One region of the Amycolatopsis sp. WAC 04169 genome, then DNA from elsewhere that is predicted to be linked to it. Evidence: riboswitches for the same ligand, from Rfam matches in the RefSeq annotation. Region 1 holds a riboswitch; each other region holds the start of a gene.
What was found. Region 1 has a riboswitch for S-adenosylmethionine ahead of thrC (threonine synthase). Riboswitches for the same ligand answer to the same signal wherever they lie in the genome.
Positions count from the first base shown of each region.

Region 2: it holds a riboswitch for S-adenosylmethionine, as region 1 does, so the genes downstream of both, DMC61_RS32625 (methionine ABC transporter ATP-binding protein) here and thrC (threonine synthase) in region 1, are expected to answer to the same signal.
Region 3: it holds a riboswitch for S-adenosylmethionine, as region 1 does, so the genes downstream of both, DMC61_RS11785 (aminotransferase class V-fold PLP-dependent enzyme) here and thrC (threonine synthase) in region 1, are expected to answer to the same signal.

Region 1 is NZ_QHJI01000013.1:256,499-263,420, forward strand. It holds gene DMC61_RS34525 (EamA family transporter) at 1-669, opposite strand, end outside; gene rpsT (30S ribosomal protein S20) at 1,002-1,262, shown strand; gene holA (DNA polymerase III subunit delta) at 1,314-2,297, opposite strand; SAM riboswitch class I at 2,433-2,565, shown strand; gene thrC (threonine synthase) at 2,579-3,844, shown strand; gene DMC61_RS34545 (ComEC/Rec2 family competence protein) at 3,862-6,267, opposite strand; gene DMC61_RS34550 (ComEA family DNA-binding protein) at 6,264-6,922, opposite strand, start outside.
Region 2 is NZ_QHJI01000012.1:232,671-239,592, forward strand. It holds gene DMC61_RS32610 (DUF222 domain-containing protein) at 1-815, opposite strand, end outside; gene DMC61_RS32615 (GNAT family N-acetyltransferase) at 963-1,544, opposite strand; gene rsmA (16S rRNA (adenine(1518)-N(6)/adenine(1519)-N(6))-dimethyltransferase RsmA) at 1,585-2,421, shown strand; SAM riboswitch class I at 2,669-2,759, shown strand; gene DMC61_RS32625 (methionine ABC transporter ATP-binding protein) at 2,975-3,985, shown strand; gene DMC61_RS32630 (4-(cytidine 5'-diphospho)-2-C-methyl-D-erythritol kinase) at 4,110-5,075, shown strand; gene DMC61_RS32635 (ABC-F family ATP-binding cassette domain-containing protein) at 5,143-6,915, shown strand.
Region 3 is NZ_QHJI01000004.1:587,802-594,723, forward strand. It holds gene lspA (signal peptidase II) at 1-43, opposite strand, end outside; gene DMC61_RS11780 (hypothetical protein) at 68-676, opposite strand; gene DMC61_RS11785 (aminotransferase class V-fold PLP-dependent enzyme) at 696-2,039, opposite strand; SAM riboswitch class IV at 2,072-2,186, opposite strand; gene DMC61_RS11790 (M23 family metallopeptidase) at 2,315-2,998, opposite strand; gene DMC61_RS11795 (potassium/proton antiporter) at 3,130-4,608, opposite strand; gene DMC61_RS11800 (helix-turn-helix transcriptional regulator) at 4,721-5,404, opposite strand; gene DMC61_RS11805 (penicillin-binding transpeptidase domain-containing protein) at 5,448-6,922, opposite strand, start outside.

The DNA.
Region 1 (6,922 bases):
GAGCCACGCGACCTCCTCGCGGTCCTTCAGCGCGTACGGCGCCATGAGCAGGCTCTGGACGATCGCGCCGGTTCCGAAGTACACGATCGGCGGGACACCGAGACCGGTGACCGAATGCGCGTCCCACAGGGTGTAGGCGGCGATCGTGAGGCCGGTCAGCAGGCCGTAGACCAGACCTTTGCGGCGGGCGACACGCTCGGCGGCGCCGACGTGGGCCGGTGCTCGCCCGGTCCCGATCACCAGCACCCCGGCGATCACGAGGAAGGCGCCCACCAGGCCGAGGATCCCCGGCCGCTCGCCGAGCAGCACCACTGCGGCGAGCACCGAGATCAGCGGCCCGGTCCCGCGGGCGACGGGGTAGACGACGGACAGGTCGCCGACGGCGTACCCCCGCTGGAGGACGACGCCGTAGGTGACGTGGAACACCGCGGTGACCACGGCGGCGAACAGCCAGGTCCACTGTGGACGTTGTGGCTCCACGGCCAGCGAGACCGCCATGACGGGGACGAGCAGGATCGCGGAAAGGCTGTAGTAAGCCCAGACGAACCGGGCTCCGCCACGGCGGATCCGTTTGGCGGCGAGGTTCCAGCCCGCATGGATGACTGCGGCGATGACGACGAAGGACAGAGCGGTGGCGTTCACAGCGGACCTTTCACGTTTTCCGCGCATGCGGAAAACCGGGTCCTCCAGGCTTTTGTCCCGTCAGATGAACGGCGGTGCTTCCGGCTCCGCCGATGGTGCCGCTCGGACCTGTCCCGTCTGCCCTGATTGTGTGTTTTCGCTGGCCGGGCAGGCGGCGGAACCCTAGGCACTACGATCTTCACCGTACCGCAAGCACCCCTCCCGAGGCTGCCGCGAGCCGCGCCGGGACGGCTGTTAAGCTTGCCTTTCACTGTCGTGTGGCATTCCGTCATGGAGGAAACCCGCGCCGCTCCACGAGCACGCAGGGCCGGTCACAGCGCGGCGGTGAAACCACCGAGAGATTCAAGAGGAGCGCCCCCGTGGCCAACATCAAGTCGCAGATCAAGCGCATCACCACCAACGAGAAGGCGCGTCAGCGCAACCAGGCGATCCGGTCCTCGGTGAAGACCGCGATCCGCAAGTTCCGCGAGGCCGCCGACGCCGGCGACAAGGCCAAGGCCCTGGAGCTGCAGAAGGACGCGGCCAAGAAGCTGGACAAGGCCGTGACCAAGGGCGTCATCCACGCCAACCAGGCCGCCAACAAGAAGTCCGCGCTCGCGAAGCGCGCGAACTCTCTCTGATCGGCTTTCGAAGGGCCCCGGCGACTCGGTCGCCGGGGCCCTTCGCCGTTCTCAGCGGCTTGTGCCGTGAGCGTCGACGACCTCCAGCACGGCACGCTCCAAGGCGTACTCCGGGTTGGCCGCGACTCCCTTGACCTCGGCGTTGAGCCGGGCGACCACCCGCATCGCGGTGGCCAGACCGTCCTGCCCCCAGCCGCGGGCCTGCCCCTGCGCCTTGCGCACCTTCCAGGGCGGCATCCCCAGCTCGCCCGCCATCTGGTTCGGGTTCCCGCGACCGGCGCCGGACACCCGCGCGATCGTCCGGACGGCGTCGGCGAGCGCGTCCGCGACCAGGACGTGCGGTACGCCCAGCTGCATCGCCCAGCGCAGCGACTCCAGCGCCGCCGCCTTGTCACCGGCGACGGCCTTCTCGGCGACGGCGAAACCGTTCACGTCCGCGCGGCCACGGTGGTAGCGCCGGACGGCCTGCTCGTCGACCGCCCCGCCGGCGTCCGCGACGAGCTGCGTCGCCGCCGACGACAGCTCGCGCAGATCGGAGCCGACGGCGTCGATCAACGCGAGCACGGCCGCACCGTCGATCTTCCCACCGACCCGCCGGACCTCGTTGCGGACAAAGGATTCCCGCTCGGCGGCCTTGGTCAGCTTCGGGCACTCGACGACCTCCGCGCCCGCCTTCTTCAAGGCGGCTGGAAGCCCTTTCGCGGCCTTGCTCCGGCCGCCTCCGCTGTGCACGACGACGAGCACGATGCCGTCGGCGGGCGCCTTGACGTAGGCCATCACCCCGTCGGCGAGCTCCTGCGAGATGTCGTGCGCGGATTCGAGGACGATCACCCTGCCTTCGGCGAACAGCGAGGGGCTGACCATTTCCGCGAGCGCCGGGACTGTGAGGTCCGACACCCGGATCCGGGTGAGATCCGCCGTCGGATCGGCCGCTTTGGCCGCGTCCGAAGCGCTGCGGACCGCTCGTTCGATCAGCAGCTCTTCCTCACCGAGAACCAGGACCAGCGGCGATGGGGCGGAAGCTTGCGTCGTCACGGTGACGATCCTGCCACTCCTCCTCTCGTGTGCTTTGTCCGGTGATGTGTTCCGGGCACGGTGGCCCCACCGGAGCCTCATGTCGTACGGTGTTGGCGAGGCGACGCGATGACACGCGTGCCGACAATCGAATACCGCTCATCCAGAGGGGCAGAGGGAACGGCCCGATGAAGCCCCGGCAACCGGCGTCAGCCTGTCATCCCGCGATCGCGGGGTAGCTGACGAACACGGTGCCAATTCCGGCCCGCCACGGCGGGGCAGATGAGGAAAGGAACCTCGCGATGACCGCAACCCTCGGCACGACCTCCACCACCAAGACCCCGGATCTCGGACCGGCCGTCGAACTGGTGTCGAAGGAAGAGGGACACCGGCAGCCGCTCGCCCCCGAATTCGTTTCCGCCGAGGACTTCTCGCCGCTCGAGGTCGCCTACGACTTCGGCCGTGTGCGCCGCGAGGACATCGAAGCCGGGCCGAAGAACATCTGGCGCTACAAGAAGCTCCTTCCCGTTCCATCGAACGTCGAAGAAATCCCCAACACCGAACCCGGCGCCACCCGGCTCATCCAGGCCGACAGGCTCGCGAAAGCCTTGGGCGTCAAGAAGGTCTGGGTCAAGGACGACACCGGGAACCCCACGCACTCGTTCAAGGACCGTGTGGTCGCCGTCGCGCTGGCCGCCGCCCGCGAATTCGGGTTCGACGTGCTGGCCTGTCCGTCGACCGGCAACCTGGCCAACGCCGTCGCCGCCGCGGCGGCGCGTGCCGGCTGGCGGTCGGTCGTCCTGATCCCGAAGACCCTTGAGCGCGCCAAGATCCTCACCACCGCCGTGTACGACGGAGACCTGATCGCGGTCGACGGCAACTACGACGACGTGAACCGGCTCGCCACCCAGCTCGCCGCCGAGCAGGAGAGCTGGGCGTTCGTGAACGTGAACGTCCGGCCCTACTACTCGGAAGGCTCCAAGACGCTGGCCTTCGAGGTCGCCGAACAGCTCGGCTGGCGGCTCCCCTCCCAGATCGTGGTGCCGATCGCCTCCGGTTCCCAGCTCACCAAGGTGGACAAGGGTTTCCGCGAGTTCGGCCAGCTCGGCCTCGTCGACGAGACGCCGTACAAGGTGTTCGGCGCGCAGGCCACGGGCTGCTCCCCCGTCTCGGCGGCCTTCCGCGCCGGCCACGACGTCGTCCAGCCGGTCAAGCCGGACACGATCGCCCGGTCGCTGGCGATCGGGAACCCGGCCGACGGCCCCTACGTGCTCGACGTGGTCAACCGCACCGGCGGTGCGATCGAAGACGTCACCGACGAAGAGGTCGTCGAGGGCATCCGGCTGCTCGCCCGCACCGAAGGCATCTTCACCGAGACCGCGGGCGGCGTCACCGTCGCGACGGCCAAGAAGCTCATCGAGACCGGCAAGCTCAACCCGGACGAGGAGATCGTCCTGCTGATAACCGGTGACGGCCTCAAGACCCTCGACGCCGTCGAGGACAAGATCGGCCCGAAGGCCACCGTCAGCGCCTCGGCCGACGCGGTCCGCGAAGCTCTGGGTATCTGAGTTCCCGCCGGCCCGCCTCAGGAACGAGGCGGGCCACGGGGCTCACCCCGGCGCACCAGGGCGAGGCCTCTCCCGTCGGCGACCACCGCGGTGTCGCCGTCCGTGTCCGTGCGGGCGATCGACGCGCCGACCGCCACCAGGTTGTCCAAAGTGGACTTGTTCGGATGGCCGTAGGTGTTTCCGGCACCGACACTCACCAAAGCGGCCCGTGGCGCGACGGCGTTGAGGAAATCCGGTGCCGTGTAACGGCTTCCGTGGTGCGGGACCTTCAGGATGTCGGCACGCAGGTCTGCTCCCTCGGCCATCAGGTCGGCCTGTGCGGCGAGCTCGATGTCGCCGGTCAGCAGCAGCCGGCCCGCCGGGGTCCCTGCGCGCAGGACCACCGAACCGTTGTTGATCACCGTCCCGTCCTGTTCACGAACAGAGCGCCGGGTGACATAGCGCGGCCCCAGTACGTCGAGTGACAACGCCTGCCACTCCAGGCGTTGGCCGATCTCCAGCTCCAGCAAGGGAATCCCGCGGCGCGCCGTCTCGTCCGCGACCTGTTGCCACGCCCAGTCCGGAGCCCTGCCCGGGCCGACGGCGACCGCTCCGACCGACCGGCCCTCGAAGACGGATCCGAGACCGCCGATGTGGTCTGCGTGGAGATGACTCAGCACGATCAGCGGCACGCGGTCCACGGCGAGCCTGCTCAGGCATTCGTCCACCGGTCCCGGTTCCGGCCCGGTGTCGACCAGGACCGCCCTCCCCGGCTCACCCGTGGCGAGGACGACGGCATCGCCCTGCCCGACGTCGCAGGCGACGGCATTCCACGCCGACGGCGGCCATGCCGGCGCCAGCACTCGCACCGGCACGAAGACGACCAGCCCGGTGGCCAACGCGATCGCCAGCAGGATCCTGCCGTGCCGCAACCGGACGACCACGAGCAGAACGGCGAGTAGCCCGGCCGCCAAAAGCCCACCCCACCAGCCATCCGGCCAGTCCACGACCGCTCCCGGCGCCCGGGCGCCGTGACGGGCCACGGTGATGAGCCAGCCGGCCTCGGGTTCGGTCAGGCGGACGAGCAGTCTGCCCGCCGACGGCCACCATGGCCCGACGGCGGTGGCGAGCACGCCGAACACGGTGGCCGGGGCGACCACCGGCGCGGCGAGCACGTTGGTCAGCACCGAGACGAGACTGACCGATCCCGCCATACCCGCGATGACCGGCGCCGTCATCACGAACGCGGCCAGCGGGATGGCCAGTCCCTCGGCATAGCCGGCCGGAACGCCTCGTCCGACCAGCCAGTCCGCCCACCTCGGCGCCAGCAGGACGAGCCCGGCCGTGGCGAGCACCGAAAGCGCAAACCCGAAGTCGGCGGCCATCGCGGGATCGGCCACCACCAGCCCGGCCACCGCGAACGCCAGCGCGGGCAGCGCCGAACCCCGGCGCCCCAGTGCCAGCGCCAGCAGCCCGACCGCCCCCATCACCCCGGCGCGGAGCACGCTGGGCGCGGGCCCGGCGAGGACCACGAACCCGGCGAGCCCCACGGCGGCCGCGGCGGCGGAAGTCCGCGGCCCGACCCGGAGCACTCGCAGCAGGAGCAGGATCGAGCCGCAGACGATCGCCACGTTCCCACCGCTCACGGCCATCAGGTGGGACATGCCGGAGTCGGTGAACTCGTGTTCCACCCTCGGGGAGAGGGTGCTCGTGTCCCCCACGACCAGTCCGGGCACGAGACCGGCTTCCTCCTCCGGGAGGACGGTGCACAGATCCCGGAGCCCGGTGCGCAGCGATTCCGCGGCTTGCTGCCACCAAGGCGCCGGCCCGACGGCCGACGGCGGGCCTCGCACCGAGAGGACCGCGACCGTCAGTTCGGCCCCCTTCGCCGGTGCGAGCCGCCCGGAGGCGGTGACCTGCTGCCCGGGCAGCAGGTCCGTCCACCCCTCGGCGGGAGCGAGCAGGAGGATCCGGCCTGCCGAATCCACCACCCGCTCACCCGCCACCGCGGTGCCCACCGTCGCGGCGATGACCACCAGGCGGGTACCCGCCCGGCGATCGGCGTATCCGGCACCGCGGACCGGACGTGGCCGCTCGGTGACCACCACCGTCGTGGTGGCATCGCTCCCCCGTGCGGCGGCGGCACGGAGATCGTCGTGCTCGGCGGCCCGGATCCGCAGCGCCACCGGACCGGCGGTGAGCACGCCGACGACCGCCAGGGCACCCAAGCCCGCCACCCACCGGGACGCCGTCCGGCGGGCACGGACACCGGCGATGATCGCGAGCACCACGGCGGCCGCACCGCAGAGCATCGTGATCCACCAGCCGGCGAGAAGCCCGGAAAGTGTGCCGAGCCAGGCCGTCGCCGCGGCCGGTAACAGCCGCAGGTCTTGACCCCGCCACGACGCGGTGTCCACTTCGGACGGATCGGCGGACGGGTTCATCCGACGGACACCAGTTCCCGGAGCTTTCGATATTTAGATTCGCCGATCCCTTCTACGTCACGGAGTTGCTCGACGGTGGTGAACCCGCCGTGCCCGGACCGCCAGTCGACGATGCGTTTCGCCATCACCTCGCCGACCCCGGGCAGCGTGTCGAGTTGCTCGGCCGTGGCCGTGTTCAGGTCGAGCTTTCCCGCCGGTGCCGCCGTTCCGGCCGCGGCCGGGACGGGGACACCGACGGCCACCTGCTCACCGTCGGTGAGCCGTCGGGCCAGATTCACTCCGGTCAGATCCGTTCCGGGCTGTGCCCCACCGGCCGCCGTGAGGGCATCGGCGACCCGTGCGCCCGGAGGGATCGTGACCAGGCCGGGTCTGTGCACCCGGCCGACGACGCTGACCACCAGAGGCGCCTTGCCCGCCGCGGCGGGGACGTCTCCGGCGGCCTTCGCCGACGGCAGGGGCGGCACGGTCTCCGCCCCCGGCCGGTGTCCGAACAAGGCGATCGCTCCGGCCACGATCACGGCCACCGCGATCAGCACGGCCACCACGGCGAACCACCGCCGGTTCACCGGGATCCCGTCCGCCGTGAACCGGGCGGGCACCCAGCGGCGTACGAGCCTGCCCGCGGGCGGGCCCTGGGTGGGCGGCGACAGCTGGG
Region 2 (6,922 bases), on a different contig from region 1:
TCGGGCTGTGCGGGCCGAGGCTCCTCAGCGACCCGTTCCGAGGTCTGCCGGGGCAGGGGGATGTCAGGGCCGGCCTCCGCGAGATCGACGATCTCCGCGAACGCGTCGCCGCGTCTCTCCGCCGGCGCACGGTCGTCGGCTTCTTCGCCGGGAGCCGGATACGCCCGCGGCACCAGGAGCGCGTTCAGGCGGGCGCCTGTCTCGGGATCGAGATCGCCGCGCATGTCCCAGCGACCGGTCCGCTTTTGGCGTAACCAGAATTCGCTTCGCTGACGTTTCGGTCCGGGCTCATCTTTGGGCTTTCCATCCGGGTCGTGTCGTGCGAGCAGGTCGGTGCCCGCCATCGTGACGTCGCGTGGTCTCGCGACGCCTGCGAGGTCGACAAGGCCCTTCTCGGCCTCGTGCCGTTCGTCCGCGTCGACGTGGTCGGGCAGCCTCTTCATGACAGTGACGATTCGGTCGATGCCGGCCTCGGCCAACGCGCCGGTGCCGGCCGAGATGCCGGTCAAGGGTGCGACGGGGTCGATCGACGTGCCGTCGCGCGCCCGTCTCGAATTGAGCGCGAGCGCTCTATCGGCAACTTTGTTGGCCTCGGCGCGAGGCACACGAGCCACATGCTCGTAGAAGACGGCGATCGAGTTGTATCCGTAGAGGTCTCGGACCCCACGTGACTCGATCTCGGCCAGGATCTGGCCGACCTCGGCGAACAGACGTCGCCCTTCGCGTAGCCGTGTCTGCAACTCATCGAGGAGCAGCTCGGCGTCACCTTCCGGCAGGTTGAGCGGGAAGGCCTTGGGAATGTTTGTGCTGGTCATCCCTCGATTGTCGAGGCAGATTCGAACGAATGCACGGTATCGATCGGGTGGATGATCACTACGCTCCGGCTGCGCTGACCTGCGCCGATCACACGGGAGTGGGATACGTGCCGGTTCGGAAAAGCCATACGGATGGTGGGGGCGGGATCACGGCTCCGTGCTCGAGTGGATCATCCGGTCCCACTCCTCGCGGAGCACCCCGTAGACGACGGAGTCGTGCACGCCCCCGGACCAGCGGCGAGCGCGTCGGAACCGGCCTTCTTCGACGAATCCCAGCCGCCTGCCGACGGCGATCATCCCTGGGTTCCCCGAGAACGTGGCGAAGTCCAGGCGAAGGGTGTCGGTGCGGGCGAACAGGTAGGTCGTCCACAAGCGCAAGGCCTCAGTGCCGTAGCCACCGCCCCAGTACTGCTCGTCGTAGATCACCAGTCCCATCCGTCGCCAGTCGGTCTGCCTGCTTTCCCAATACCAGCTGACCCTGCCGATCAACCGGTCGTCCCTCAGGTCGCATACGGCGAGGCTGGTGCGGGGATCGGATGGCTCGGCCTTTGCAGTGGTGAGTTCGCGTGCCGTCGAGTCGGCGGCCGCCGCGGTCGGAGCGCCGAAGTACGGCCCGTTCGTCTCGTGCCAAGGCCGCGCGGGATCGAGTAAGCCGCGCAGCGGTCGGAGGTCACTCGGCCTCCAGTCGCGCAGTCGAACCTTCTCGCCTTCGAGTACGACGTCGTCCACCGGCCAATCGTGGCCTACCGGGGCTGGTTACGATCGTCGGGTGATTGAACTGCTCGGTCCTGCGGAGATCAGGGCGCTGGCGGCCGAGCTGGACGTACGTCCGACCAAGAAGCTCGGCCAGAACTTCGTGCACGATCCCAACACGGTGCGACGTATCGTCGACCTTTCGGGGGTCGGCGAAGGCGACGTCGTGCTGGAGGTCGGGCCGGGCCTCGGCTCGTTGACCCTCGGCCTGCTCGCGACCGGCGCCGAGGTCGTCGCGGTCGAAATCGATCCCGTGCTGGCGGGGCGCTTGCCGAACACCGCGGCCGAACGGGGCGGGGCCGAACGGCTGACGGTCGTCGGCGCGGACGCGCTGCGGATCACAGCGGACGACCTGCCCGCGCGTCCGACGGCGCTCGTGGCGAATCTGCCGTACAACGTCGCGGTTCCGGTCGTGCTTCACCTCCTTGCCGAGCTGCCGTCGCTGACCAGTGGCCTCGTGATGGTCCAGATCGAGGTCGCGGACCGGATGGCGGCCGGCCCCGGGAGCCGGACTTACGGCGTGCCGAGCGTCAAACTCGCCTGGTACGGAAAGGCGCGCAAGGTCGCCGCCGTGCCTCGAGCGGTGTTCTGGCCTGTTCCGAACGTGGACTCCGCTCTTGTCGCTTTCGAGCGGGGCGACGCGGTGTCGTCCGTGGAACGGGAGAAGTTGTTCGCGGTGGTCGACGCCGCCTTCTCCCAGCGACGGAAGACTCTGCGTGCCGCGTTGGCGTCATGGGCCGGTTCCGCCGAACGCGCGGGGGAACTGCTCGAGAAGGCGGGTATCGATCCCAAGACGCGCGGTGAGCAGCTGGATGTTCACCAGTTCGCGCGGATCGCCGCGGCTGTCGGCTGACCAACTGCCCGAGGTGTGACCGGCGCCGCGCGGACGTCCGCCGGGCCAGGTCAGCACGAGTGCGTAAGTCTTCTTCTCGATCCGTGTAAGCCGGCATCGTCTTAGCAGGTAGCGCGCCTGACGCAAGTCGGAGGCGCCTACTTCAGTTCCATTATATGGACACCCGATCCTGTATAATGGACGCGACCAGACGTGTGATCTGCGCCTACGCGCTTGCTTTCATCCAGTGGGATCGGTTTTACTCAGTGGGCCATCCCGAGCGACTGAGAGACCTGGCTCGCCGAAGTCGCAGCAACCACCCTCCACAGGGCAGGTGCTACAGCCAGGACCGATGGAGGCTGTGCCTAATGAACAGGGTCACCCACCCGCTCCTGCTGACCAGGCGACGTGTCGTCGATGAAGGTCGCCGCACGGTAAGTGCGTGTCGACGCTCCACCGTTACTGCCTGAGTCCTTTTCGCCTTTACCTCTGAAACCCGTCCGTTCCCGGACGGTCACTCGGTGACGGTCGGCGCGCTCGAAAGATGCAGCGCCCCATTCGCATGGAGCCTCTCGTGATCACTGTCGAAAACCTGTCCAAATCCTTTCCCCTCAACGGAAATCCCGTCGTCGCGCTGCGCGATGTGAGCGTGGACATCCAAGCGGGCTCGCTGTTCGGAGTCGTCGGCCCGGCCGGTTCCGGCAAGTCGACCCTCGCTCGTTGCATCGGTCTTCAGGAGCGTCCCGACCGCGGCGTCGTCCGCCTCGACGGGCTCAACACCGGGACCCTCGACGGACGCCGTCTGCGGGAGATCCGGCGGCAGGTCGGCGTCGTGAGCACCAAACCGGAATTGCTTGCCGAGCGCACCATCGCCGGCAACATCGCTTCGCCGCTCGAACAGCTCGGTCTCGACGGGCCGCAGCGTCGCAACCGGGTCGGCAATCTGCTGGACCTGGTCGGCCTCACCCCGCGGGCGGGGCAGCGGCCGGGCGAACTGTCCGAAGGGCAGCTGCGCCGGGTGGCCATCGCCAAGGCGCTGGCCGCCGGGCCGTCCGTGCTCTTGGCCGACGACCCGACCGCGGGTGTGCAGTCCGAAGAGTCCGGTGCGGTTCTGACCGTGCTCGACCGAGCGCGTGCCGAGCTCGGAGTCACCGTGCTGCTCACCACGCCCGACGCCGGCGTCGTGCGCCGTGTCTGCGACGACGTCGCGGTTCTGGAGGCCGGGGCGATCGTCGAGCGTGGAACCGTGCTCGACCTGGTCTCCGACCCGAACAGCCGGACCGCGCAGGCGCTGCTTCCCGCGATCGAGACCGGGCGGGCGCAGGCCTCGAAGTACGACCGCGCGGTGGATGTCGTGCTCGTCGGCTTCGCCTCGGTCGGCGCGCTGCTCCCGGAGGCCGCCGGTCGCTTCGACGTCGAACTCGCCACGATCGGCGGCGGCCTGACCCGGATCGGCGACACGCCGGTGGGCCGGTTCCGTCTCGGTGTGCGCGGTGAACGCGCGGACGCCGCGCTCGCCTGGATCGCCGAACGTGGCGGCCACGTGACCCACCCGGTCCGCGGACCGCAGGGTGTCGCTGCCTGATTCCTCCGCGAACGGGCCGCTCAGGACGAAAACCGTCCGGGGCGGCCCGTTCGTGTGTCCGACTCGTCCTGTTCTCTTTTCTCCTGGTGACAGCGCAAGCGGAGCGGCCACGTAGGCTTGACGGGTGCTCGCCGTCGTACCGCCCCCAGTGACCGTCAGGGTTCCCGCCAAGGTCAACCTGCACCTGTCGGTCGGTGACGTACGCCCGGACGGCTACCACGAGCTGGTGACCGTGTTCCAGGCGCTTTCCTTGACCGACGAGGTGACCGTAGCGGTCACCGAGGACCCCGGCGTCGAGGTCTACGGCGAAGGCGAAGGCTCCGTACCGACGGGGGCGAACAATCTCGCTTGGAAGGCCGCTCAGGCGCTGGCGGCCCACGTCGGCAAGGCGGACGGCGAGTCCAAGGTCAGGGTGGTGCTGCGCAAAGGCATTCCGGTAGCGGGCGGGATGGCCGGGGGCAGCGCCGACGCGGCCGCGACCCTGGTGGGACTCGCGTCGCTCTGGAAGCTCGACATCTCCCGGGACGAACTGGCGGGTATCGCCGCGAAGCTCGGCAGCGATGTCCCGTTCGCTCTCTACGGCGGGACAGCGTTGGGCACCGGCCGAGGTGAGCAACTGGTGCCGGTCCTGTCGCGGCACACCTTCCATTGGGTCCTGGCCTTCGACCAGCGTGGTCTTTCGACTCCGAGGGTGTTCGGCGAGCTGGACAAGCTGCGTGAAGAGGGCAGCCCGCCGCGGATCGGTTCGCACACTCCGGTGGTCGAGGCGTTGGCCTCCGGTGACCCGCGGCAACTGGCGCTGCTTCTCGGCAACGACCTGCAGGCGGCCGCCGTCTCGTTGCGGCCGGGGCTGCGCCGCACCTTGCGGGCCGGGGTGAACGCGGGCGCGCTCGCCGGCACCGTCTCCGGATCCGGGCCGACATGTGCCTTTCTGTGCGCGGATGCCCAGTCGGCCGTCGAGGTCGCCGCGGAGCTGTCCGGTGCGGGTGTCTGCCGCACGGTGCGCGTCGCACACGGGCCGGTGCCCGGAGCCCGGCTGGTCGGCGGCGACGACGCGCCGCGGCCGTCACCGCCGCGGGTGCACGCGTGAGGGTGTCCGAAAAGGACACCGACTAATTCGTTGTGGTGCAAGCTTTTCGGAAAGGATCGGCTGAGGCATGGCCAACTTGGTCAACCTGGAGTCGGTGAGCAAGTCCTTCGGGGTGCGCCCGCTGCTCGACGGTGTTTCGCTCGGTGTGGCGGAGGGGCAGCGTATCGGTGTCGTCGGTCTCAACGGGGGTGGGAAGACGACGCTGCTGGAGGTTCTCGCGGGAATCAGCGAGCCGGATACGGGACGGGTCAGTCAGGTCCGTGGCCTGCGGATGGCCGTCGTCACCCAGCGGACCGAGCTCCCCGCCGGCAGCACCGTCGGAGATGTCGTGCTGGAGCGCTACGGCGCCGAGCACGAGTGGGCCGCTGACGCACGAGTCCGGTCCATTATGGACGGTCTCGGGATCACCGCTCTCGGCCTCGAGAAGGAAACGGCGAACCTGTCCGGTGGCGAACGCCGCCGGGTGGCGCTGGCCGCCGCTCTGACCGGTGAACTGGACCTCGTCGTCCTCGACGAGCCGACCAACCACCTGGATGTCGAAGGCGTGCGCTGGCTCGCGGATCACCTGCTGAACCGCAAGATCGCGGTCGTGGTCGTCACGCACGACCGGTGGTTCCTCGACACGGTCGCGAGCCTGACCTGGGAGGTCACCAACGGTCGCGTCGAGCAGTACGAAGGCGGGTACGCGGACTGGATCTTCGCGCGAGCGGAACGGGCGAGGCTGGCGGCGACGGCCGAGGAAAAGCGGCAGAACCTGGCGCGTAAAGAGCTCGCGTGGCTGCGTCGGGGCCCGCAGGCCAGGACCTCGAAGCCGCGCTACCGGGTCGAGGCGGCGGAGGCGCTGATCTCCGACGTGCCGGAGCCGCGTGATTCGGTCGAGCTGCAGGCGTTCGCGCGCCGGCGGCTGGGGAAGACCGTGCTGGAGATCGAGGACGCCACGTTGACCGTCGGCGACCGCACCCTGCTCGATCACGTCACCTGGCGGATCGGGCCCGGCGACCGGGTCGGTCTGGTCGGCGTCAACGGGTCGGGCAAAACGACGCTCCTCAAGCTGCTCGGTGGCGACAAGGAGCCCGAGACGGGCCGGCGCATCCAGGGCAAGACGGTCAGCCTCGCGCACTTGCGGCAGGAACTCGACGACCTGCCGGGCGATCTGCGCGTGCTGCAGGCGATCGAAGAGGTGTCCGGCCGGGTCGTGTTCGGAAAGCAGGAGCTCACCGCTTCGCAGCTCGCCGAAAAGCTGGGGTTCCCCGCGGCGAGGCAGTGGACACCGGTCGAAGACCTTTCCGGTGGTGAACGGCGCCGCCTGCAGCTGTGCCGGCTTCTGATGGCCGAGCCCAACGTGCTGTTGCTCGACGAACCGACGAACGATCTCGACATCGACACCTTGCAGCAGCTCGAAGACCTGCTGGATTCCTGGCCGGGCAGCCTTGTCGTCGTCTCGCACGACCGGTACCTGGTGGAACGCGTCTGCGACACGATCGTGGCCTTGTTCGGCGACGGGCAGGTGACCCACTTGCCGGGCGGGATCGAGGAGTACCTGGACCGGCGCGCGAAGAGCCTCGAAAAGGCCGGCAGTGACCGGAAGGCAGGCAACGCGCAGGTCTCCGCGCCCAAGAAGAGCGCCGCGGAGCAGCGTGCCGCGCAAAAGGAGCTGTCCCGTCTGGAACGCAAGCTCGATCAGCTGCACACGAAGGAGGAGAAACTCCATGCGGCGCTGTTGGCCGCGGCGACCGATCCGACGAAGCTCATCGAGCTGAACACCGAATTGAAGGCCGTCGAAACGGAGAAAGAGGAGGTCGAAGCCCAGTGGCTCGAGACCTCCGAAGCGATCGAATGAGTTCGCT
Region 3 (6,922 bases), on a different contig from region 1:
GCAGCGGCGGCGACGGTGGCGCCGTTTCGGGCTCTGTACTCACTCCCCCATTGTCCACTGAGCGTGTTCAGGCCTCCTCGGCGGCCGCCTTCGGCCTGCTCAGCAGGGCCGCGAACGCCCCGGCGAGCGCGACCAGCGACGACAGCACCAGCGCGAGCTGTCCTCGTGCGGGCACGACCGCGCAGAGCATGAAAGCCGCGGCCACGGCCAGCACCAGCACGCTGCGGTCCAGCCAGGCGAGCAGGACCAGGCCGATCGTCAGCAGGATCGCGCTCCGGGTGTCCCCGCCGAGGTCGAACTCCCAGTAGCCGACCAGGTCGGCCAGTGCGATGGCGACCAGGCCGCCGAGCGCGATCGCGGCGACCTTCCACCACCGCATGGTCTTCGTCCGAAGGGTGTAAAAGAGCACTGTGCCGAGGTAGACCGCGAACACGGCGAACAGCCAGCCGTCGTTCCGGCCTGCGATGTCGAACGACGTGTCCAGCGCGGCCGCGGTTTCGCGGCTCATCTCGACGCCGTGCAAGCTCACGTACCCGAACGAATGTCGTTCACCGGCGGGCGCGTAAGCGAACCAGCCCCCGGAGCGGATCCCGCCCAGCGAAAAGGCCACCACGGCCAGCTGGGCGAATCCCAGTAACGCCAGCGGAAACCAGTAACGCGGTCGTTCGTTCCCCATGCGGGGTGAGGGTAGTGGGTCAGGCGCAGAACGGGGGCAGTTCGCGCGGATCGTTTTCCGGCACCCAGCGGCCTTCCGGCTTCTCGTACTGCCAGCGCGCGCCGCGGGCGACGATCTGGCGCAGCGCCAGCACGATCCGGTCCACGTGCTCGGTGGTGCTGCCGAGGCCGAGGCTCACGCGCACGGCCTGCTGCCCCGTCGAACCGGCCACGGCGATCAGCCGCTTCGTCGCCACGTGCGCGCAGAACGCGCCGTCCCGCACGCCGATTCCGTACTCCGCCGAAAGGACCGCGGCGAGCCAGCCCGGGTCGAAACCGTCGACGACGAAGCTGAGCGTGCCGACCCGGTCGACCGGCGCGTCGAACAAGCGCAGTTCGGCGAAGCCGGGGATGGCGGCGAGGCCGCGACGCAGGCGCGCCAGCAGTTCCTCTTCGTGGGCGACGATGCCGTCCCAGTTCGCGGCCAGCGTCTCGCAGGCGACTCCGAGCGCGTAGACGCCGACAGTGTTGGGAGAACCGGCTTCGTGCCGCTCAGGTCCGGAATTCCAGACCACGGAGTCACGGCTGACGAGCTTCGTCGCGCCGCCGCCGGCGAGGTACGGCTGAGCCGCGCGCAGCCAGTCCGCGCGGCCGATCAGCGCGCCGGCGCCGAAAGGCGCGTACAGCTTGTGGCCCGACAGCGCGACGTAGTCGACGTCGAGTTCGCGCACCGAGATCTTCCGGTGCGGCGCGAGCTGCGCCGCGTCGAGCGCGATCCGGGCGCCGTGCCGCCGCGCGACGGCCGCGATCTCCTTGACCGGCAACAGTTCCCCGGTCACGTTGGACGCGCCGGTGAGCACCACCAGCCGCGGCCCCTGCGGGCAGTCCGCGAGCGCTTCGTCCACAGCGGACACCGCGGCGAGGCGGGTGCGCGGCGTCTCGATCCGGCGGACGTTCGGGCCCTTCCACGGAAGCAGCGCGGCGTGGTGCTCGGTGTCGAACACGACGACCGACGTGTGCTTCGGCAGACTGCGCGCGAGAAGATTGAAGGAATCGGTGGTGTTGCGGGTGAACACGACGGTGTCGGTCGATCGCGCGTCGACGAAGTCCCGCAGGATTCCGCGTGTGCGCTCGTAGAGCTTGGTGGAGACCTGCGAGGCGAACCCCGCGCCGCGGTGCACGCTGGCGTACCAGGGCAGGAACTCGTCGACCGCGGACCGCACCTTGTCCAGACAGGGCGCGCTCGCCGCGTGATCGAGGTTGGCGTAGCCGATGTCGCCGCCGGTGACCAGCGGAACCCGCAGATCGGCGCAGGCGACCGCCGGGATTTCGTGCGTGGCAACGGTTTCAGCAGGGGTGCTGGTGCGTTCGAGAGCGAGGGTCATCGTCATCCTCCGGGCCAGGGGACCCGCCGAGGATCCCGCGCTTGCCCGTCGCACCGCGCGACGAGCCAGGTCCTCACCCGGGGCACCCCACCGCGGAAGGAGGGTTGCCGGTCAGCTAGCCGGGGCTTGACGCTGACACTCGTGACCTACGGACGAAGTTAGCGGATGGGCGGCCGATCGAGCCAGCCCTCGTCCGCATCTTGAGACGCCGCTCACGTGCCCGGTGAGCGGGAAACACCGTTGCCCGGCGCCGCGCCGCGCCGGGCAACGGCAGGTCAGACCCGGAATCGGCCGGGCAGCCCGATGGTCGCGCGGGAGGAGAGTTCGGTCGCGGTACCCGAGTACTGATCGGTCCCCGCGGTGAACTGCCAGCCGCCGAAGGTCTTGCCGTCGACCGCCTCGCCGTAGGCTTCGGCGACCTTGGTCGAGACCTCGTCGTAGGACTTGCCGTCCCAGTTGCCCGCGCCGACCCCGAAGTCGCGCGAGTCGCCGCCCTGGGCGGCGGCCGTGGGCAGGGTCCACAAGGTGAAGTGCACGTGGGCGCCGGTGCTGCTGCCACCGCAGGGCAGCGCGTTGCCGGTCCGGCCGAGTGCGTCGCCCGGCTCGACCTTCTGGCCGTCGGTGACCGAAATGTTCTCCATGTGGTAGTAGCCGGTGCGCCAGCCGCCGTCGTGGTCGACGGTCACCCAGTCGCCGCCGGAGCAGTGCTGGATCCGGACGGTGCCCGCCAGCGGGGCGCGAACGGTCTTGTCGCCGGGGCTGAAGTCGATGGCGTTCTTCACGCCGGAGTTCCCGTTGTCCGAGTGGATGCCCGCCGAGTAGACCGATTGGCCCGTGTCGAAGGGCAGCCCGAACGCGGGAAAGGCACCGGCCGCTGTCGCCGTCGGGGCCGCGAGAACCACCCCGACAAGGGTCGCGGCGACCCCCAGACCGGCGAACCGCGCACGAAGTTTCGTCACCTTGCGTACTCCTTACCCCGCGACACTCACCCATTCGATGGAGTCGATTGCGGGGAAAGTAATCCAAAGGGAGTACGAAAGGGAAGAATTTTCTGAGATCAACCGACGAACAGCTGGTGCCGGTTCGTGATCTACTGGCCGGATTCGCCCTTCCACCTGGCCAGGCGGCCGGCGCGGTCGACCGCCCGCAGGCGTCGTTCGGCCGCGTCGCGGGCTTCGGCGGTGGTCACGACGAGTAACTGGTCGCGTTCCTGCAGCCGGGTGTTCTTGTTCGGCGTGAAGCCGGTGCCGTCGCGGACGAGGAGGCTGATCGTCGCCCCCACCGGCAGCCGCAGCTCGGCCAGGTAGACACCGTGCATCTTCGATCCGGTGTTGATCCGGACCTGCAGGAGCTCGGCGCCCATCTCGTCGAGCGGCGCGGAGTCGACATCGATCTCGTGTGCTTCGGCGTGCTGGGCCAGCCCGAGCGCTCGCGCGAGCGGCGTCAGCGTCGCCCCCTGGAGCAGCGTCAGCACGATGACCAGCACGAACACCGCGTCGACCAGTTCCTGCGCGCCGGGCACCCCGGACGACAGCGGGATCAGCGCGAGCACGATCGGGACCGCGCCGCGCAGCCCGGCCCAGGACAGGAACACCTGTTCCCGCCAGGGGATCTTGAACGGCAGCGCCGACAGGAGCACCGACAGCGGGCGCGCCAGCAGCAACACGACCGCGCCCGCGACCAGGCCCTGGACCAGGCTTTCGAAGATCCTGCTCGGCGAGGCGAACAGGCCGAGCAGCACGAACAGGCCGATCTGCGCGAGCCAGCCGAGCCCTTCGGCGAAGGAGAGCGTGTCCGATCGGTGCGGCAGCTTCGAATTCCCCAGCACCAGGGCCGCGACGTAGGTGGCGAGCAGCCCCGACGCGTGGGCGAGCTGCCCGCTCGAGTACGCCACGACGCACACCGCGACCGTGGCCAGCGGGTACAGGCCGGTGGCGGGAAGCGCCGCCCGGCGCAGCGCGAACGCCCCGCCCCAGCCGAAGGCCAGGCCGATCACCAGGCCGGCGGCGAGTTCGTAGACCACCAGCAGCGGCAGCGACCAGTCGATGGTCGCCCCCTCGGCGAGGACGACGACCGCGATGTAGGCCGGGGCGTCGTTGATACCGGACTCGATCTCCAGCGCGCCCACGAGCCGCTTCCCGATCCCCGCCGATCTCAGCACGGAGAAGACCGCGGCGGCGTCGGTGGAGGCGAGTACCGCGCCCCACAGCAACGCCATCCGCCAGTCCAGGCCCAGCAGCCAGTGCAAGGCCGCGCCGGTGACCGCGATGCTCACCGCGACGGCCACTGTGGACAGTGCGATTCCGATGCCCAGCGAGGGTTTCACGGCCGTCCACCGGGTGGTGAGGCCACCTTCGGACAGGATCATCACCAGCGCGGCGAGGCCGAGCGACTGGGTGAGCTCGGGGTTGTCGTACTGGATGCCGAACCCGGCTTCGCCGAGCAGGACCCCCATCCCCAGGTACAGCAGCAGCGAAGGAAGGCCGACCCGGATCGACACCCGGACGGCGATCACGGCGACAAGAAGCACCGCGCCACCGGTACCGAGGATGAGCGGGAGCTGCTCCATGTCGCCTCCCGTTCCGGTCGCCGTGAGGGCTCCAGAATAGTGAGGCGGTGATCGTCACACGTTCGTGTACCGGTCGAAAAGTGTCCGGATAACCTGTGTTACAGACTGTCCATTAGGGACTGCGCAGGGCCACCAGGTCGACACCGAGTTCGGCGAACGGTTCTTCCGCCGCGGGCAGGACTTTCACCGCGCGGTTACCCTCCCGGGACAACCAGCCGGCGCTCACTCCGTGAGACAGTAACGCCGCGGCGACCCGGCCAGCCAAATGATCACGGCGCACTGTCCAATCCAGACAGTCACGCAGCATCGGACGGCGGCCGTCGTCGATCTCCACCCCGAGCCCGTCGAGCACCTCGCGCCCGCGGCCGGTCAGCGTCAGTCCGCCGGCGTCGTCGATCAGCCCGGTGGCGAGCATCCCGTCCCGCAGTGCCACACCGACCGTCCCGGCGAGGTGGTCGTAGCAGGTCCTGGCGAACTCCAGCCGCTTCACGCGCACCGAAGACCGCAGTCCCTTCACCGGCCGGTGCTCGGCGTGCTGCGCCAAATGCTCGATCAGCTCCGCCACCCGGGGGTCGGCTATCCGGACGTAACTGTGCCTCCCCTGTTTGACCCGCACGACGAACCCGGCGTCGGTCAGCTTCGTCACGTGCTCACTCGCCGTCGACGCGGCCACTTCGGCCGCACCCGCCAACTCGGTCACCGTCCAGGCGCGCCCGTCGAGCAGCGCGAGGCACATCGACGCGCGGCTCGGATCGGCGAGCACGGCCGCGACCTCGGCCAGTGCGATCGTTTCCATGCCTTCACCGTAGAAGACGCACGGTTCGGCGGCGGCCGAAGCGTCAGCCCGCCAGGAACTTCGCCGCCAGCTGGACCGCGGGTTTGGAGTCGTTGGAACCTTCGAGCATGACGGCGAAGGCGACGTCGCCGCGATAGCCGACGAACCAGCCGTTGGCGTCGGCGCCCGAGCCGAACTGCGCCGTACCGGTCTTTCCGAAGACGGCTCCGCTACCCTTCAACGCTTTCGCGGTCCCCGTCGTGCAGACCTCGCGCATCATCGCGCGGACCTGGTTCAGCACCCCGGCAGGCGGAGCCTGGTACCCGGCGTTGACCTTGGTCTCGAGCCCCTGCCACAGCTTCGGCACGACCGGCTTCCCGGCCGCGACCGTCGCGGCCATGAGCGCCGCGCCCAGCGGGCTGACCTGCACCCTGCCCTGGCCGATGCCGGCCTCGACCTGCTCGTCACCGCTGCCCGACGCCTCCACCTTCCCGGCCTCCGTCGCCAGTCCGGGGATCTCGAAGTCGGCGTTGAGGCCGAGCTGGCTCGCGGCCTTCGCGAGGCCGTCCGCGGGCAGCTGCCCGGCGAGCCGCCCGAAGGTCGTGTTGCACGACGCGGCGAACGCCGTCTTCAGCGAGACGGTCCCCAGGTCGAACCCGTTGTCGTTCTTGAGCGTGCGGGTCCCGATCTGCTCGCTGCCCGGGCAGGGCAACGGAGAGTCGGCGGAGACCCCGCCCTGCTGCAGCGCCGCGGTCGCCGTGGCGATCTTGAAGGCCGAACCCGGCGAGTACAGGCCGTTGAGCGCCTTCGGCTGGTTCCCGGCGGCGCCGTTCTGCGCGACCGCCAGCAGCTCGCCCGAGGTCTTCATCGCGACGATGATCGCCGGTCCCGCGAAGCCGTCGACGGCCTTCTGAGCGGCGTTCTGGGACGCCACGCTCAAGGTCGAAACCAGCGGCTTGTCCGTCTCGGCCGCCTGTCCGAAGAGTGTCTCGACCGGTTTGCCGGAGACGTCGACGCGCGACACGGTGACGGTCGCTCCGGTGCCGCTGTTCTCCCCGGAGGCGACCTTGGACAAGGCTCCCTGCAGGATCGGCGCGACGCCCGTCGCGTCACCGCCGACCAGTGCCTTGCCGTCGCGGTCGGCCACGATCGGCTTGGCCGCGACGGGGGCGAGCGAAAGCCGCTGGCCCGCTTCGAGCTTCGGGTGGATCACCGACATCGCCCAGCGGACCACCCACTTCCCGGCGTTGCGCACCAGCTCAAGCTTGCCCTCGTATTTCCAGGCGCTGTTGCCCGCGAAGGTCCACGCGACGTGGAAGGTGGCCGACGTCGTGGTCGCGTTGCCCGGTGTCGTCGGGACCTCGCCGAGCGACGTCCTGACCGATGCCCCGTTGAGCGCCGTGCGCGTTCCGGACAGGGCGGTCGTGGCCGCCGCCGGATCGTCGACCGGGGCGGTGGTCAGGTCGCCGGTGTCGAACAGCCGCAGGAACCGCCCTGCCACCTGCGCCGGGCTCTCCTGCGCGCTCTCGGTGGCGTCGC